One region of the Acetoanaerobium noterae genome, then DNA from elsewhere that is predicted to be linked to it. Evidence: riboswitches for the same ligand, from Rfam matches in the RefSeq annotation. Region 1 holds a riboswitch; each other region holds the start of a gene.

Region 1 (3,166 bases):
ATTGCTTCTGGAATTAATATTTTTAATACTATTTCAAGTGGGGATGCTCCCATTGATACCCCAGCTTCAATTACACCGGGATTGACTTCTAAAATCGAGCCTTCTACTAGTCTTGCGAAGAAAGGAATAGCCGCTACCACTAAAGGCACTATTGCTGCATTCGTTCCAATTGAGCTCCCAACAACTAGCCTAGTAAAAGGAATTATAAATATCATTAAAATTACAAATGGTATTGACCTTGTGATATTTATAAGAATTGACAAGCTATTATAAATTTTGCTGTTTGGTAGTACACTGTCTTCTCTTGTTATCACTAGAAGTATTCCTAGGGGTAGTCCAAGAATAACCGTAAATACAGTTGATATAAATACCATATATAGTGTTTCATTAATTGATGGTATGAGTAAATCTAATAGTTCAATCATTTTATAACACCTCTGCCCGAACATCGTGATTATTTAAATAATCTATAATTGTTCTTAGATTACCATGGCGCTTTAATTCCACAATCAAAGTTCCAAGTGGCTTTTCCTGTATATATTCAATGTTGCCTGAAATAATATTTAGCTCTAAATCAAACTTCTTTACGAGATTTGATATTATTGGATTTTTAGCATTCTCTCCCACAAAGCTAAGCTTTAATAGCTCTCCCTTATAATGCTCTTTATAATCTAAAGACTCTTCTTTAGAAAATATATCTGGGCTACAATTATCTTTATTTGAAAAAATATCAATAGTATTTCCTTGAGCTATAATCCTTCCATTTTCAAGCACCACTGTTTTATCGCAGATACTTTTTACTACCTCCATCTCATGAGTAATAACTACTATAGTTATATTCATTTCTTTATTAATCCTTTTAAGCATACTTAATATTTGATTTGTAGTTTTAGGGTCAAGAGCTGAAGTGGCTTCATCCGATAATAAAATATCTGGTTTGCTAGCTAGAGCTCTAGCAATAGCAACTCTTTGTTTTTGTCCTCCGCTGAGCTGTGAAGGATAAGCATTTGCTTTGTCTGAAAGCTCAACCCAGCTTAGTAATTCATTTACTCTAGCATTTATCTCAGATTTTGGAAGCTTATCTAGTTTTAGAGGAAATGCTATATTTTCATATACAGTTTTGCTATTTAACAAATTAAACCCTTGAAAAATCATCGAAATCTTTTTTCTGGTTTTCCTTAAATCCTTTTGATTTAAATCCATTATATTTATTTTATCTATATAAATTTCGCCACTTGTTGGCTCTTCTATTCTGTTAATACATCTGACAAGCGAAGACTTTCCAGCTCCACTTAGCCCTACGATTCCATATATCTCTCCTTTATCAATCTGAATGTTTATATTATCCAGAGCAATTATGGGTGTTTTGGAATCACTATATACCTTTGATAGATTTCTAATGTCAATCAATTTTAGCCTCCTTAATTTTTGATAATTAAATTGCAAATCGGATTTTGTCGACTAATCCACTTCTAAACAAATAAAAACTCCACACCTTAATCCAATCAAAATTGCTTATGAATATAAGAAATTTTTTTGAAAATAAAAAAATCTCTTTCACAAAGAAAGAGATTAATAAACTAAGATTTCAGTTATCTCTTATCTTTAGGTATGTAATAATACCTCAGGAATTAGCACCAATGCTGCAATGCAGCTGGTTGCCGGGTTTCGTAGGGCCAGTCCCTCCACCTCTCTGGATAAGATTCAGTTGTTTTATATCGTTTAGAATAATATGAATTATATATAGATTAATATCGTTTGTCAACACTATTAATCTATATTTTTTTTATTTTTTTATATTATGACTCTAGTAATTTTACGTTGATAAGGTCCTCTATGGCAGAGATAGCGTTTTCCTCATCTGGGCCATCTATTATTATTTCTATCATCTCACCTTTAGATATCCCCATAGCCATAACTCCCATTATTGACTTTGCGTTTACAGTTTTTCCTGCTTTTTTTATCATTATATCTGATAAGAATTTGTTTGCAGTCTGAACAAAGAGAGCTGCAGGTCTTGCATGTAATCCTATTTCATTTTTTATTGTAAGTTCCTTTGTTATCATTTTTACTTTCTCCCTTCTTTTAGTTCGTTTGCAATATCTTCTATTTTTTTTAATCTATGATTAACACCTGATTTTCCAAGTGGTTTATCTAGCATTTCGCCTAGTTCCTTAAGGCTTAAATCTTCATATTCTACTCTTAGCTCTGCTATTTCCTGAAGACTTTCTGGAAGGTAGTCTATACCTACTGTATTTATAATATAGTTTATAGCCTCTATCTGTCTCATAGATGCATTTACTGTCTTAGTAAGGTTTGCTGTCTCACAGTTGACAATCCTATTTACGTCATTTCTCATCTGCTTCATAATCTTAACGTCCTCTAGCTGAAATAGAGCATTATGTGCTCCCATTATGTTAAGTAAATCTGATATATTATTGCTTTCTTTGATATATACTACGTAGGTGTTCTTTCTAGGTACTATTTTAGCATTAAAATCATATGTGTTTAGTAAATTTCTTATGTAGGTACTTAGCTCGTCATCTACAGTAACAAATTCCATATGATATGTCTTTTCTGGATCTGAAATCGATCCCCCACCTAGAAAAGCTCCTCTAATATATGCACGCTTTGATTTTTCATCAGAGATGAAGGATTCAGGAATGTCACTTTGTATAGTATAATCCTTACCGTCTTTTTTTAGTATACCTATTTCTACTAATATATCATTTGCCCCTTGTTCATATGATACAAACAAGAAATATGTATTGTTCTTTTTTAAATTCTTATTTTTCTTAACCTGTATTTCTACATGAATATTAAAACACATTTTTAGCAAAGAAAAAACTTTTCTTGCAATTGCAGCATTTTCAGTAACAACCTTGAATGACAATTTATTGTAGCCCATTAGCTGCAGGCTTCCGCTCATGCGAATTAGGGCAGCTAATTCAGCGATTCTAACATTCTTATCTTCAGGAATAATCCTTGAAAGCTCGTTTTTAACTTGAGTTGAAAATGACACTTTAATCACCTGAGTTATTATATGATTTTTTGTTAATTTCATCTAATGCAACTTTTATTATTTCTTTTTCGTCATCATACTTTGCCATCTCTAACACTCTATCTATATGAATGAACTTGGCTTCTATGAAGCCCTCTTCTCTTT
Region 2 (3,166 bases), on a different contig from region 1:
GCTTTTATCCCGAATTTATCTGTGATTTTATGTGCCATTTTAAGACCTATGCCTTCTATCGTTCCAGATGCTAGGTAAGCTATGATTCCATCTAGCGAATCTATAGCCATATGAGTAAAGCTCATAACGCCAAACTGTCTGCCATATATATCGTGAGTCTTCCACTCTCCACTGACCTTTATATTGTCGAGCTCTCTGACAGATGGCATACAGCCTACCACTGTAACTTCTCCTAGCTCATCGCTGATTAGGTTTGCTATAGTGTAGCCATTTTCATCGTTTTGAAATATTATATCTGAAATTTTTCCTTTTAATTCTATAGGCATAAGCATACACTCCAAATGTATTTTGAATATGATTTATTATAACATACGATATGAAAAAAGGATTAGTATCCAGATTTCCCTGAGTACTAATCCTTTGTTTTTATAAGCTTTTGAGTTCCATAAACAACTTATTATCGTTTAAATTACTGAATTTATTATATCTTTATAGTCCCGCGTCTTTTTTAATGTCGTCTACTTTGTTTAGCTCTTCCCAAGGAAGGCTTACATCTGTTCTTCCAAAGTGTCCGTAAGCTGCTGTTTGCTTAAATATCGGTCTTCTAAGTCCTAGGTCTCTAATTATAGCTCCTGGGCGAAGATCAAAGTTTTTAGAAATGATTTCAGAAATCTTCTCATCAGCTATAATGCCTGTTCCAAATGTATCAACTAGTACTGATACAGGCTCAGCTACACCGATTGCATAAGCTAACTGAATCTCGCATTTCTTAGCAAGTCCTGCTGCTACTACGTTTTTCGCAACCCATCTAGCTGCGTATGCTGCAGAGCGGTCTACCTTTGTAGAGTCTTTACCTGAGAAAGCTCCTCCACCGTGTCTAGCGTATCCGCCGTAAGTATCTACGATGATTTTTCTTCCTGTAAGTCCTGAATCTCCTTGAGGTCCTCCGATTACGAATCTTCCTGTAGGGTTGATAAGGTACTTAGTGTTTTCATCAAGTAACTTGCTATCTACTATTGGCTTAATTACGTTTTCGATTAAGTCTTTTTCGATTTGCTCTCTAGTTACTTCTGGGTTGTGCTGAGTAGAGATTACTATAGTGTCTATTCTTACTGGTTTGTCATCTTCATACTCTACTGTTACTTGAGTTTTTCCATCTGGTCTTAAGTAATCAAGAGTCTTGTCTTTTCTTACATCTGAAAGTCTTTTAGCTAGCTTGTGAGCTAGTGAAATAGGAAGTGGCATGAACTCTGGAGTCTCGTCACAAGCAAACCCAAACATCATACCTTGGTCTCCAGCTCCTACTGCTTCTACTTCATCTTTCATAGTTCCTTCTTTGTGCTCTAGGGCTTCGTCTACACCCATAGCGATGTCTGCACTTTGCTCGTCTATAGCATTGATTACTGCGCATGTTTCGCAGTCAAATCCATATTTTGCTCTATCGTATCCGATTTCCTTAACTGTCTCTCTTACTACTTTTTGGATATCTACGTATGCGTTTGTAGTTATTTCTCCAATTACCATAACAAGACCTGTAGTAACTGCTGTCTCACACGCCACACGTGAGTTAGGGTCTTGAACTAATAGGGCGTCTAGGATTGAATCTGAAATTTGGTCACAGATTTTATCTGGATGGCCCTCAGTAACAGATTCTGATGTAAATAATCTTCTCATTTAATAAATCCTCCTCATCTCTAGCATTAAATGCTGTAAACCGTATCACTTGTATATGCCAAGGTGGCACATCGTACATAATGTAGACTTTTTTGCATTAAAAAGCCTCTTCATACACATACGCAGAAGAGGCTTAACTACTAAAGTTACCTCATCTGCCAAGAATATATCTCGCAGGAATTGGCACCATCTCACATTGCTGTGCTGGTTGCCGGGTTTCACAGGGCCAGTCCCTCCACCTCTCTTGATAAGGTTCAAGAATTTATTCATTTATTGTGCAACGGATTTTATTTTATATTAGCGAAAACCATATGTCAATATGTTTTTGAAAAATATTTTTTACTATTTTTGTATCAGTTTTATGGAGTAAGCACAGGCTTGAATCCATATACCAATTTTCCATCTGCTTCAGCAAACTGAAGGTATTTTATATCTTGATATATATTAGATTTTGGCATAGATGCATAGTCTACTACACTGATATAGCTTACGTTTCCATCTACTCTAGAGGAAAAACTCTTTCCTGAATATACAACATATACATTCTTAGTCTTTGCTTCTTTTTGAATGATTTTGTCAAATGCATTTTGGTCTATGCTATCTGCTGACTTGTCACTGCCTTGAAGCACTATAACTACATTCCCAGCACTCTTTGACATTAGTCCTTTTAAATAGTCCCATTGACCTTTTACCTTGTATACTCCGCCATTTCTGTTGTCTACGCTAATAAATGTTGTGTTTCCAGCGGTTTTATATTTATATGCCCCATTAAAGGCTTCCTTTGGGGCTGACACCGCTCCTAAAAATGCGTTATCCGCAGCACCTAGAGTCATTACAGCTTGGTTTGCGCTAGCTGAGCTAGCAAGCTTTGCCTTAAATGCCTGATCTATTATGCTCTCTCCACCTGACATGCTTCCAAATACTGCTGCTGTTCCTGAAGCGGGAAGAGTCTGAACCATTTTTGAATCAGGTGCATTTTTCTTAAGTATTTCTACAGGAATTTTTCCAGTAACTCCTCCATATGAAGCTACTATATTTCCACTTCCTGATGAAGTAGGAGTGAAATATCTACCATCAAAGTTTCCTGATATGCCTTCTCCAAAAACCTGAAAGCTAGGAGTAGTTATATCTATAGGATTTTTGGAAGCATCAAAAGCTCTTATAGCAAGCTCTACCTTGTCTCCTTGGAAGATAGTTTCATTTAGCACAGAAATTTCAATCTGAGAAATACTACCTTTTGGCGCAGTATTTTTTATAGTAAGCCCATTAACAAGTGACCTTTCTGCAGATGCCATAGTATTTTGAATTTTCCCGTCTGCCATCAGCTGTGTGGACCCTCCTCCATCTAGCATCATAGCATCCTTTGCACCTAGTGCTTTCATATACGCTTGCATATCTTTTTCATCCATTCCTATAAACGGAGATTTTCTGCCGTCTACAGTTACTATGAGCATTTTTTTATCTGCTGTGATTCCTAGAGCTGTTCTTTGGC
Region 3 (3,166 bases), on a different contig from region 1:
TATGCAAGCAGCTATTATATCTGCATTGTAGTTTTCTTTTAGCCATGGAATGATTATAGAAGTGTCAAGTCCACCAGAGTAAGCAAGTACTATTTTATCTTTTTTAGTTATATTATTTGTTTTCATTATATTTTCCTCCATTATTTTAGAAATTAAAAAAATCCGCCTCTTCGTATTACAAAGAGACGGATTTATATCCGCGGTACCACTCTAATTAATTGTATTTGTGCACTAATACAATTCACTCGATATCGTTAACGGCGACAGCCGTGCCTTCATACTTTGATTTCAAAAGGCATCCTCAGGGTCCCTTGTTCGGTTAAGGTGAGACTGTCGGCCTTCCACTCTGTGCCGACTCGCTGGAGTCATCTCTTAGCTTACTTTTCCCATCACTGGATATGCATATACTTGTTTTTTTCTGATTATAGGGATTTAATTTTTACTTGTCAACATCAAAAAATATATTTTTATGTTTTAAAAAATTATTTTTATATATAAATAATCGGGGAATAACCATGAAATTATTATGAAAAACATTTTCCTAAAGCTTAAAAATTTTTTAAAATATTTTTACAAAAGTTAAAGTTTTTGTTTACAATTGAGCAAATTTTGTTTAATATAATTTAAATTATATATATTTTTAGTAAGTAGATGATTTATTATATGAGGTATTAAATTTTGGTAGATTAATAAATATATAGAATGAATAGAGTATATATTAAAAGGGGAGAGTAATATGAGCAAGCTATCAGATATGGAAAACATAGGACCAACACTAGAGCAACGATTAATAAATGCAGGGATAACTACTCCTATGGAGTTGAGAAAGCTAGGTTCAAAATCTGCATATGTGATATTAAAAGAGCATGATATAGATGCCTGCATTAACACCCTGTATGCATTAGAAGGAGCTATACAAGGGATAAGATGGCATGATCTGGCAGACGATATCAAAGCTGATTTAAAGAGATTTGCAGACTCAGAAAAAAAGTAAAGCTGGGATTAAATGAAAAAACAAGAAGAATTACTACAAAAAAATATTAGGCAGTTTTATGTATATATGCTAAGATGTAAAGATAACAGCTTGTACACTGGATACACGGTGGATATCGATATGAGGTTTAAACTTCACTGTGAAGGAACAGCATCAAAGTACACTAGAGCAAGGCTTCCAGTTAGCTTGGTTTATGTGGAAAGGCACGATACAAAAAGCAGTGCAATGAAAAGAGAGTGCAGTATAAAAAAACTCTCAAAGCTTCAAAAAGAAGCATTAATTAAAAACTCAATAGTATGATTCTTATCGAGAGAGACGGAGGGATATGGCCCTGTGAAGTCTCAGCAACCTTCAGCCCAGACTGAAAAGGTGCTAAATCCAACTGCGTAGCAGGAAGATAAGAGAAAACTTATAACTTAGGCTTTCTCTTTGAGAAAGCTTTTTTGTTTTTAAAAAGCAAAAAATATTTTATTGAACTATGAGATATCCATATTCTTAATAATGGGCTAGATTTTATTGTGAATATGACAATGGTTCCCCATTAGAAATCTAGAATGCTTTAATGGATAGTTTATTATTTAGTTAAAGAAGGAGAGAGCAATGATAAAAATATTCGATGGTGGATTTGGAAGTCAGCTTATTAGCAAAAGTATATGTTTTGAATGCCCTGAGGAGCTAAACCTAACTCAAGCCGAAGTAATCAAGCAAATACATAAAGAATATGCAGATAATGGAGCAGATATAATTACAACCAATACCTTTGGAGCAAATCCTCTTAAGCTAAAAAGCTATGACCTTGAGGATAAAGTAATTGAGATTAACGTTGCAGGAATAAATTTAGCTAAAACTACAGGCAAAGAGACAGCTTTTTCTGTAGGACCTACAGGTGAATTTGTAAAGCCTGTAGGGGATGTGAGCTTTGAAGAAATGTACGAGATATTTTACAGACAGCTTGAAGCTATAACGATATCTCAGCCTGATTATATAATCTTTGAAACCTTTAGTGATATAGCAGAGCTAAGAGCAGGAATAATAGCCTTAAAGGATATTTTTAAGAAGCACACTATAAAAATTCCTATACTCGCCTCTATGACCTATGACAGCATCTATACCTTGACTGGAGTATCACCAGCTGCCCAAGGAGTTATTTTAGATGCTCTAGGAGTGGATGCCATAGGAATAAACTGCTCAAAAGGACCAAAGGATATACTTGAGCTACTTGCAGAGATAGAAAAGTATACCAGTGTAAAGCTTATTGCTCAGCCAAATGCAGGGATGCCTGAGATTGTAGGAGAAGATGTAGTTTATAGCATGTCAGCTAGTGAATTTGCAAATCAAATGAAGCCATATTTTGAGCTTAATATGGGATATATAGGCTCTTGCTGTGGGTCTACTCCTGAGTTTACTAAAGAGCTAAGAAGGTTAGCGGATAGCATAGAAGTAAAAAATAATAAGGAGAATAAAACTAATTCTCATGGATATCTTGCTTCAAAGGGCAAGGTAGTTTCTTCAGAAGCATTTATTTTAATTGGAGAAGCCATTAATCCTCATGCAAGAAAATCTGTAAAGCAGTATATGGAAGAGTTTGATATAAAAGGACTTACAAGCGTTATATCAGAGCAGTGCTTAAAAGGTGCAGATGTAATTGATATCAATGTCAATGCAGAGGGAGCAGATAAAAAAGCATTAGCAAGGGAGCTAGTTATAAGTGGACAGTTAAATTCTGATTTTGTACTTTGCATAGATTCAAAGGAGCCTGAAATAATAGAAGAGGCCCTTAAAAATTATGCAGGAAAGGCTCTTATAAACTCAGTTGCTTTGGACGAAAAGGAATTAAGAGAAATCCTTCTTCTTGCAAAAAAATATGGTGCTAGTGTGATAGGACTATGCATAGAAAATGAAATCCTGCCAACTACCATAGCTGAAACTGTAGAAATAGCAGAAAAGCTTCAGAGCAGACTCCTAAGTGAAGGAATAAAGGCTGAGGATATCTATATAGACCCACTGCTTTTTACAAATAAAACCTACAGCATATCGCCACTTGATACAGTAGAGATTGTAAGGCAGTTATCAAATAAAGGAATAAAGACCTCTCTTGGGCTTAGCAATGTTTCTTATGGCATGAAAAATAGAGATAGATTAAATCAAACCTTGCTTTCTATGCTAATAGGA
Region 4 (3,166 bases), 520 kb from region 1:
TCTATGCGTCATACTAGCTGGATGAAGCACATGTGTTCTTAAATCTCCTACATGAACTACAAGGCTCGCTAGCTTGACAGAATTTATAAATAGCTTGGCTTTGTCTACTCCGCCCTTCACTCCAAATGATATAACTCCAGAAGCGCCTTTAGGAAGATATTTTTCAGCAAGCTTGTAGTCTTTGGAACCTTCTAGCTTTGGATAGTTGACCCATGCAACCTCATCTAGGCTTTGAAGAAACTTCGCAACCTCTAGAGCATTGTCACTGTGTCTTTGCATTCTAAGAGCCAAGGTTTCTGTTCCTAAATTAATTAAAAATGCATTATTGGGACTCATCGTAGAGCCTAAATCTCTAAGAAGCGATGCTCTTGCCTTTACTATGAAGGCTTGGTTTCCAAAAGCCTCTGTATAGCTAAGCCCATGATATGCCGGGTCTGGCTGAGTAAGGCAATCAAAGTTCCCATTGTTCCAATCAAAATTACCGCTGTCTACTATCACGCCACCTAGACTAGTTGCATGACCATCTAGATACTTTGTAGCAGAATGAGTAACTATATCAGCTCCATGCTCTATCGGTCTGCATAAATAAGGTGTAGCAAAGGTATTGTCCACAACAAATGCCAATTTATTATCATGTGCGGCTTTTGCAAAAGCCTCTATATCAAGTACCTCTACACCAGGATTTCCTAACGTTTCTGCAAATAGCAGCTTTGTTTTAGAATTTACATGTTTTGCAATCTCTTTAGGCTCTATTGTGCATGGAAGTATAGTTGCCTCAATCCCCATACGCTTTAAAGTAGAAGTAAACAACGTATGGGTTCCACCGTATAGATTTGAAAGGCAGATAAAATTATCCCCAGCGCTACACAAAGTAAAAATAGCAAAGAAATTTGCTGATTGACCTGAAGCAACCCCAAGAGCTCCTACTCCACCTTCTAAAACAGCCAGCTTTTTTTCCAAAACCTCTACAGTTGGATTACTGATTCTGGAATACATATGTCCTACTGCTGATAAATCAAATAAAGCTGCAACCTGATCTGCATCATCGTACTTGTAAGTAGTTGACTGCACTATAGGAGCTACTCTTGGCTCTCCACTTTTTGGTTCATAGCCTGCCTGTACACACTGAGTTTCTACACTGTAATTCTTCATTAATATCCTCTCCTTTTCATATTGAGAGTCTGAGAAATTAAAAAAGCCGCACAAAGTGCGGCTTTATGATTTTAAATAAATAAAATCAACAAATCTAAATACAAAAATAGACTTGTAGGCTACACTTATCTCTCAGACTATTGTCTGCTGGAATTAGCACTCGGTTTTATATAAAACCCTTGCCTGGTTTCGTAGGGCCAGTCCCTCCACCAATCTTGATAAGCAACTTTTATTAAGTTTGATTTTTATAATACACTGTTCTAGGATAAATTGCAAGTATTTTTTTAAATTATTAAATCGTTAGCTTCAGTCACTTTTTTCTAAGGGCGTAAATTCAATTTTTCTAATTTTTCTCTTATTTTAGACTCACAATTAATATCTGTTAATACAACCAAATAATCTCCCACCATAATTTTAGTATCTCCTTTTGGAATAAGTTCTACTTCTCCTCTTTTTATAGCGACGAGAAGAGATTTTCCTGGCCAATGTAAATCTTTTACCAAAGAATTTTCAAAAACAGAGTCATGCTGAACTATTATTTCTACAAGAATTTTATTAATATGTTCTTTCTCATCTTCTGGATGTTCTTGAACTATTAAATTATCAAGTAATTTATCATATACTGGAGGACTATTTAAAAGCTCTGCCACTATATATGCTGTAATTGAAACAACTGTGAGTGAAAGCAAATGGTTGAAAGAACCTGTCATTTCCATTATTAAAACTATACCAGTTATAGGTGCTCTTACAATAGCCGTAAAATATCCAGCCATAGCAAGGATAATAAAATTATTAAAAAGACTCTCATCAAAAATTCCATTTCCTATCATTACATGTCCAAAGATACTTCCAATAGTTGCACCTAAAATAAGTAAAGGAAAAAATATACCACCAGGAGCTCCTGATGCAAAACTTAACATCGAAAAAATAAATTTAACTATTAAGATTAAAACAAGAAAACTAATACCATTTTTAAGATTTAGATATTCTATAATCTTATGGCCTCCTCCTGTTGCAAGTGGAAAAACTAAACCTAGAAATCCTGCTAGAATAAAAGGAATTATTATTTTTGTTCTTATATTAAGAAAAGTTAATTTTTTATAAAATTTTTGAGTTTTAAATAAAGTATAATTATAGATAGCTCCAGAAATCCCCAAAACAATTCCTAAAAATATAAGCATTAAGTATCCATTAAGTGGTACTGTTTGGCTTACTGGAAAATTAAAAACTGGATTCATACCAAAAACTTTTTTCGAAATAAAGTCTGCAGTTACTGCAGCAGAAATAGTCGATAGTAAAATGATTGGAGAAAAATACTTAAAAATTTCTTCTAAGGCAAAAATCACACCTGCCATAGGTGCATTAAATGCTGCTGCTAATCCCGCACTCGCTCCACTAGCCATAAGTATTCTTTTTTCTAGTCTACCTTTTCCAATTTTATTTCCAACCCCTTCAGCTATACATGCTCCTAACTGAATAGAAGGACCTTCTCTACCTAAAGATAAACCTGCTACTATAGCAATAGCACCTCCTACAAACTTTGATATTAGTGTGTGCATCCAAGACTTACGTGATTTAAAATATCCTTTTAGAATTCCTTCTAACTGAGGTATTCCACTTCCTGAAATCATTTTATTTTTATCAACTAAATACCCTACAAAATATCCCATTCCAATTAAGAATAAAAAAGTAATAGGGAGAAACATGAAATTTTGATTCAAAAAAGTATATGTAAAATTAGAGATTGTTTCTGCATTTGTTAGTGTGATTCTGTAAAGAACTGAAACTCCTCCTGCCGCTAAGCCAACCACTATACTTTTAAATAAAATAAACATTTTTTCATTATTATGACTTACCAAAATAGTATAATTATTTTTCAACATCATTCCTCCATTTCACGAAAAACTTGTAACCTTCTTTATTCTATACCTAGGAAACAATTATTTCAAATTCTAAATTGCTATTAATAAAATAACTAATCAATACATATAAATGTTATAATGATGTCTACTTA

Evidence for each region. A riboswitch is a leader RNA that binds a small molecule or an ion and turns the genes downstream of it on or off. The one in region 1 is predicted to bind S-adenosylmethionine.
Region 2: it holds a riboswitch for S-adenosylmethionine, as region 1 does, so the genes downstream of both, metK (methionine adenosyltransferase) here and B5X47_RS00980 (methionine ABC transporter ATP-binding protein) in region 1, are expected to answer to the same signal.
Region 3: it holds a riboswitch for S-adenosylmethionine, as region 1 does, so the genes downstream of both, B5X47_RS04495 (homocysteine S-methyltransferase family protein) here and B5X47_RS00980 (methionine ABC transporter ATP-binding protein) in region 1, are expected to answer to the same signal.
Region 4: it holds a riboswitch for S-adenosylmethionine, as region 1 does, so the genes downstream of both, B5X47_RS03645 (O-acetylhomoserine aminocarboxypropyltransferase/cysteine synthase family protein) here and B5X47_RS00980 (methionine ABC transporter ATP-binding protein) in region 1, are expected to answer to the same signal.

Annotation. Positions count from the first base shown of each region.
Region 1 is NZ_FUYN01000001.1:205,025-208,190, forward strand. Features, by position in the region: gene B5X47_RS00975 (methionine ABC transporter permease) at 1-425, opposite strand, end outside; gene B5X47_RS00980 (methionine ABC transporter ATP-binding protein) at 427-1,410, opposite strand; SAM riboswitch class I at 1,597-1,704, opposite strand; gene B5X47_RS00985 (HPr family phosphocarrier protein) at 1,800-2,066, opposite strand; gene whiA (DNA-binding protein WhiA) at 2,069-3,022, opposite strand; gene B5X47_RS00995 (NUDIX hydrolase) at 3,024-3,166, opposite strand, start outside.
Region 2 is NZ_FUYN01000010.1:7,774-10,939, forward strand. Features, by position in the region: gene recD2 (SF1B family DNA helicase RecD2) at 1-326, opposite strand, end outside; gene metK (methionine adenosyltransferase) at 490-1,674, opposite strand; SAM riboswitch class I at 1,823-1,928, opposite strand; gene B5X47_RS12935 (phosphodiester glycosidase family protein) at 2,034-3,166, opposite strand, start outside.
Region 3 is NZ_FUYN01000002.1:173,564-176,729, forward strand. Features, by position in the region: gene B5X47_RS04480 (argininosuccinate synthase) at 1-126, opposite strand, end outside; T-box leader at 179-402, opposite strand; gene B5X47_RS04485 (TfoX/Sxy family protein) at 737-994, shown strand; gene B5X47_RS04490 (GIY-YIG nuclease family protein) at 1,007-1,294, shown strand; SAM riboswitch class I at 1,295-1,398, shown strand; gene B5X47_RS04495 (homocysteine S-methyltransferase family protein) at 1,595-3,166, shown strand, end outside.
Region 4 is NZ_FUYN01000001.1:724,494-727,659, forward strand. Features, by position in the region: gene B5X47_RS03645 (O-acetylhomoserine aminocarboxypropyltransferase/cysteine synthase family protein) at 1-1,152, opposite strand, end outside; SAM riboswitch class I at 1,275-1,377, opposite strand; gene B5X47_RS03650 (ClC family H(+)/Cl(-) exchange transporter) at 1,473-3,032, opposite strand.